Linked DNA regions of Fibrella aestuarina BUZ 2. The protein of the gene in region 1 interacts with the protein of each later gene in a pairwise test. Links are inferred from orthologs where the notes say so. Each region holds a gene or a part of one and is shown in the gene's direction. Other genes may lie near its edges.

What was found.
Region 2: the proteins of ruvC (region 1) and ruvA interact in binary tests that used the Escherichia coli proteins (3 or more experiments, as listed by UniProt). The link is inferred for Fibrella aestuarina BUZ 2 from one-to-one orthologs.

The regions. Positions count from the first base shown.
Region 1 is NC_020054.1:2,689,660-2,692,853, reverse strand. What follows is about bases 191-3,056. They hold ruvC (crossover junction endodeoxyribonuclease RuvC), read left to right. Parts: upstream 191-1,259; coding sequence 1,260-1,853; downstream 1,854-3,056. Other genes in these bases: FAES_RS10970 (PhoPQ-activated protein PqaA family protein), read left to right, coding at 2,083-3,056; FAES_RS10980 (lysylphosphatidylglycerol synthase domain-containing protein), read right to left, coding at 235-1,227. Also shown: FAES_RS10985 (XisI protein), read left to right, coding at 1-160; more of FAES_RS10970, read left to right, coding at 3,057-3,194.
Region 2 is NC_020054.1:1,958,864-1,961,912, reverse strand. The notes cover bases 305-3,025. They hold ruvA (Holliday junction branch migration protein RuvA), read left to right. Parts: upstream 305-1,231; coding sequence 1,232-1,819; downstream 1,820-3,025. Other genes in these bases: sov (T9SS outer membrane translocon Sov/SprA), read left to right, coding at 1,985-3,025; FAES_RS07910 (lytic transglycosylase domain-containing protein), read left to right, coding at 305-1,135. In the rest of the region: more of FAES_RS07910, read left to right, coding at 1-304; more of sov, read left to right, coding at 3,026-3,049. UniProt on the Escherichia coli protein: The RuvA-RuvB-RuvC complex processes Holliday junction (HJ) DNA during genetic recombination and DNA repair.

The DNA.
Region 1 (3,194 bases):
CTTCGACATAAAAGCGGATGATAAGGTGTGGATTCAGGCCAACTGGACAGATACAGACATTGCAGCTGAACTGGTAGAACGCGGCATTGAGAAAACGGACATCGTATTGGGCTTTCAACCACCACGTTACCGGCCTTATACAGGTTACGCTACAGCCTGACCTTTTCGACTGTATTGATGCTGATGGCTTTAACGGCTAGCGCAACTGGTAGCGTTTGAGAAAACGGCCAGATACTACCGCTCCCCTACCGCCCGGCCCACCGTCCGCCCAACGAACGCCAGCCCAATCAGGACCGGGAGCAGGATGTTGATCAGCCAGAGCGTCAACGTGGCGGTGAGCAAGAGCGGCGCCGGTAAGCCAAACGGCGCAAAGACCCAGAGCGCGGCGGCTTCCCGGATGCCCAGATCACTAAGCCAGTTGAACGCCGGCGCGATGGTTTTCACCAGATAGATGACGCCGACGCCAGCCGCCAATGGAACCGCCGCCAGGTCAACGCCATACAGTCGGAAGGCAGCGACCAATTGCATCGAAAAGATCAGATGCCGCAGCAACGCCAGCCCAAACGCCCCGGCCATATCGGCGTGGCTATACTGCCCGATCACGGCCCAATAGCGGGCATACGTACCCAGCCTCGGCCACCGCTCCGACCAGCTGACGAACCGATGCCGGTAAAAATTCAACACGACGCCAGCCGCCGACAACGTACCCAGCAGGCCCAGCAGCACCCGCCCACCCGTGGTATCGCGGACAGGTGCATAGGCCAGGTACGTTGCCCAGGCCACCGCCCCCACAATCACCGCGACGTAGAACTGCATCCCACCCGAGACCAGCGCCGCCCCGATGGCCGCCCCCCGCTCAGGTACGTTGCCCGGCCCGCGACGCGCCCGGATGGAAAAGACCCGCCCGGCGGTGTCGCCCAGCGGACCGGGCAGCGCCATGCCGAGCGACAGCCCCGCCAGCACGCCGCCCAGCGCTTCCGAAAAACGCAGGGGTTGCACCCGCCGGGCCAGCCACTGCCATTTCAAGGCTTCGACCGACCAGTTCAGTGGCGTTAGTGCGAGCAGGATCAGCGCGTTGGGCGACGTCCAATCCGTTCGTCGGAGTTGTTGGGCGAGGATTCGCCAGTCGGTGGGTTGCTGACGGACGGTATAGGCGATGAAGAGCAGCAGCCCGAAAAACGTCGCCAGTTTGGCCCAGAAAGTGATTTTTTTAGCAAAACTGGGCATTGAAACCGATTCCTTAGCGTTACCTTGCACGTATGGCCTTGCAGACAAAAGCTTCACCACCCGATTTGCCCGAGAAAATTATTCTTGGCGTTGACCCCGGCACGCAGATCGCCGGTTACGGGGTTATCTCGGTTCGGGCCGGGGTGATGCGGATGCTGCAATACGGCGTGGTGAACCTCACCAAATATACGACCCACCAGCTCAAGCTTCAGAAACTGCACGAAACGATGCTGCGCCTCATCGAGGAACACCACCCCGACGAGATGTCGATCGAAGATCCGTTTTTCGGTAAAAACGTGCAGGCCATGCTGAAATTGGGTCGGGCGCAGGGCGTGGTCATGGCCGCCGCCCTATCGCGCAACATTCCGATTGTCGAGTACGCACCGCGCCGGGTGAAGCAGTCGGTGACGGGGAACGGCAACGCCTCAAAAGATCAGGTCGCGCACATGGTGTCGCACCTGCTGAAAGTGGACCTGGAACCGCAGTTCTTCGACGCGACCGACGCGCTCGCCATCGCCATCTGCCATCATTTCCACGAAAACGCCCTACCCACCCGCTCGACTAAATCGACCAAGAAAGGTGCCTGGGGGGCTTTCGTCAGCGAGAACGGCGACCGGGTCATGTGACAGGACGTGATCTTGACAGCTTTCTTAATCGTGTGGCATTAGATTAGACTCGTCTTGCTAAAAGCCTACCTTAGTTTGTCTTGAGACGGACTAAAGCTCAATGTGCCTTGCCCCTGTGAATGGCAATTTTTTAAGCGGAGTCGCAGAAGGTTTTTCTGTTAAGCGATTGTTTTCAGGTAGTGCAAGTCCGAAGCAGCCTTAAAAAACATTACGATAGACCGAGCTCAGTATGGTTATTAATACTTTTTTGAGCAGATTACTGGCTAGCGCTCTGTTCTTTATCACAAGTATATTTTGTGCGTTTTCGCAACCACCCGGGCCCCTTGCGACACGAAACGTTCAGACAGACCCTCATACTATTTTACCGCAGTACGTCAGTGAATCAGACTCTGCCTATCAGTGGGAAATAATCCAGCGGTCAACTACGAACAAGGGTACTTTCTTTCAGCTATCGCTTGTATCACAGAGGTGGCGAAACATTCGCTGGAAGCATAATTTATTCGTGTTCTTCCCGGTTTCGTACTCATCAACGACGGGATTCTTATCCTTACAAATGTCGTTTGAGCCCGATCAGGCTTATACTGGACTGTTACAAGCTGCTCAAGCTACGGGCATGCCCTGTGCCATACTAGGTGACGTACCCAATCAGCCTCTATTTGATGGAAAATGGGAAGATGAACTCCTTAATTACACCTTCGAGCGCTATCTGCAAACCGGAGAGGGTACTTGGCCTTTGCTACTTCCAATGGTTAAGGGAGCCGTTCGGGCGATAGATGCGCTTCAAGCGCTAACTAAGCAACAAGCTTTTCCTATTCTTGAGCATTTCATTCTTGCTGGCCACTCTAAACGAGGTCATACAGCTTGGCTTACGGCTGCAGTAGACAAGCGTGTAACCGGACTCGTTATTCAGGGATTCAATACACTAAATTCAGTAGCTCAAATTCCGCATTACTTAGCTGTTTATGGTGAACTCAATCAATCCGCTTTGGCTGCAAAAAAAGTAATCGAGCAAATAAATACGAACCAAGGTCAGAATCTGCTCCAGATTGTCGATGCCTACACGTATCGAGACCAGTTAATGTTGCCCAAGCTACTCATCGTTGGCACTAATGATGACTATACGCCGGTCGATGCCTTGAATTTGTATTGGTCTGGTTTACGGGGTTCTAAATCGGTTCTATCGCTAACAAATACTGACCATGTTGGAGCCAACAACGATGCCAGGCTCTTTCCGACGGCCTACGCTTTTATTCAAGCCACAGCAAAAGGAGAAACTCTGCCCAATCTGCAAAGTAATCTTGAGCAGCAGAAAGGTAAAATCAAGCTGATTATCACAACTGA
Region 2 (3,049 bases), 730 kb from region 1 along the record:
GGGTCGTGATTTCAACCTGAACATCGACGACTATGTCGATGACCGGATGGACCCCGTGAAAGCGACCGAGGCTGCTTGCCGGTACCTCAAAGACCTGTACCGCATCTTTGGCGATTGGGAACTGTCGATGGCGGCCTACAACTGCGGACCGGGAGCCGTGCGCCGGGCCATGCGCCGCACGGGCGGCACTACGTTCTGGACCTGCTACGAAGGCCTGCCGAAAGAGACCCGCTCCTATGTGCCGCAGTTCATCGCCATGACCTATATGATGAACTTCGGCCCCGACCACGGCATTCATCCCGAACGACCCGATTATCCGCTGGCTTTCGATACCATTCAGGTCAACAGCTACCTGAACCTGAAAACGCTGGCCGATCTGAGCAACATGTCGCTGCCAGCGATTCAGAAGCTCAACCCAGCCATCGTAACCGGTGTCCTGCCCGAATACACGCGGGGCCATGTGCTGCGGCTACCGAGCGAGCGATTCCATCAGTTTGCCACGCAGCGCCAGGCCATTATGGATTCGGCCACGAAAATGCCCGTTATGATGGCCAATATGTTACTGGCGCATAGCGAAGAGTTTGGCCCCACACGCGACTCGGTCAACGACCCGGCCAATTGGCGCGTTGCCAGCCGCTGGAGCGACCCCGTCCTGACGGCCAGTACGAACGTAGCAGCCGCCGTTGTGGCTGAAAACGACATTCCCGAAGCCGATGACCTGGAAGCGGTCGTGCTCAAAAAGCCCCGCAAGCTGACGCACACGGTGAAGCGCGGCGATAACCTGGGCGATATTGCCGATCGTTACCACGTCGAGTTGTATGACCTGAAGCAGTGGAATCACCTGCGTTCCACGAAAGTACGCGTGGGTCAGAAGCTGCTGATTCTGCGGGAAGCGGGCGAGACGCATACCGAGCGCATGGCTCAGCAAGGCTCCGATCCCAAAGACCATCGAAAAGCGGCGGCTTCTACGGAGCGTAGCGGCCGGGTCAAAGCCAAATACCACCGCGTGCAGAGCGGCGATACCCTCTGGAATATCTCGCAACGCTACGGCGGCATCCCGATTGACAAGCTCAAAAAGATGAACCACATCAAGGGCAACAGCGTCAAACCTGGTATGAAACTGCTGGTGGGGTAATTGATAATGTACAATGAACGATGTATACTGGCCATGGCTACTGTACAACTGCGTCAGCCCATTGTACATCGTTCATTATACATTGTACATTAAGTTATGATCGCTTATCTCGACGGCACCTTGTCGTATAAAGAGCCCGCCTATACCATCATCGATGTAAAGGGCGTTGGCTACGAAGTATTTATCTCTTTGCAGACCTACTCGACGCTACCCGGCGGCGGGGATAAGGTAAAGCTATTTATTCACCACCATTTTCGCGAAGACAACCAGACCTTATTTGGTTTCGCCAACGCCGACGAGAAAACCCTGTTCCGTGAGCTGATCAGCGTCAGCGGCGTTGGGCCAAATACGGCGCTGGGTATGCTGTCGGCCATGTCGCCGCAAGACCTGCGTCTGGCCATTATGAGCGAGAACGTGCGGGCGGTGCAGGCCATTAAGGGTATCGGAGCCAAAACGGCGCAGCGTATTATTCTGGAATTGAAAGATCGGATGAAAAAAGCAGGCTTGCTCCCCGATGTTCCCACGTACCGTCAGCAGGCAGGTAACCCCGTTCGCGAAGAGGCCCTGGCGGCGTTGGTGGCCCTGGGCTTCCCCCGCCCGTCGGCCGAAAAGAGCGTCGACGATATTATCCGGGCCGAACCCGAATTAAGTGTAGAAGACATTATCCGAAAAGCGCTGCGCTAGTTTTGGCGTTAACCGATCGACAGCTACTGATTCTGGGCCGTAAGTCAACCCCTTCGGCCTAACTTTTAATTCTTAGCTAATATCTGATACGATTGGCCCGGTTTTAGCCGTTGTGTTAACGGCTAAATCTACTGCCTTGTTTATTCTTTTGATTATACACCAGACATGGTGAAGCGTTTTACCGGCCAACCCTTTTCTTTTCCAGCAAGTTACGCGCCTGTCAGACACCGCGACGGGCGTTGGCAGTATACCTTTTGCCTGGTGGTATCGCTTACTTTGTTGCTGACGATCGGTAGCCAACAAGGCCGGGCGCAGCAAACGCCCCGGCGGGGACGCAACACACCGACCGCCCCGACGCGCACCCCTGAGCAGATCAGAGCCGCTAATGATTCGGCGCGGGCCGCTGCCAGAGCCATCGCCCAGGAACGGCAGGATAGCCTGCGGGCTGTCAAAAACGCCAACCGCCGCCCAACCCTCCGGTGGAGCGACCGCTACGCCACCCGCTTTTCGGAACGGCTGCCCCGCTCGCCCTACCAACTGCGCGACCCCCGCTCGCTGAATACGGACTTCCGCCTGCTGCCCGACAAGTCGATGACCATCAACGAACGGCTTGCTCCTCGTCCCGGCGTTGGCAACGTACCCGGCGATTCGCGTGGCAACGTACCTGCGGCACCCAGCCCGATCATTGCCGCTCCCATTACCACGCCGTCCAACAGCCTGACCGGCAGTCCCTCGCGCCCGATAGGCCTACCCTACCGCCCCGGCGAGGTCATTCCGTATTCGGAGTTCAACCGGTTGCAAAACGAGCGCATCGAAGATCGCCTCTTCCGCGAATATGCCGCCCGCCGCGATGGGCAGAGTGCCGTCAGCGGCCGGGGCTTGATCCCGAAACTGGAGATGCCGCCCATTCTGGACCGGATCTTTGGCGGGAACAACATCGACTTCAAACCCAACGGCTTCGTCTCGCTCGACCTGGGCTACCTGCATCAGTTTATCGACAATCCGGCCATTCCGGTGCGGCTACGGAGCCAGGGAAACATCATTTTCAACGAGCAGATCAGCATCAACTTCAACGGGCAGGTGGGTGAGCGGCTGGGGCTGCTGGCCAACTTCGACACGAAAGCCAGTTTCAACTTCGAGAATGCGTTAAAGGTTAATTACCGTCCGCAGGGTCTGATTCCGGGCATTGGGGCCAACGGCCTGCCTAACCTGCCGCAGGTGCCTGGCCTG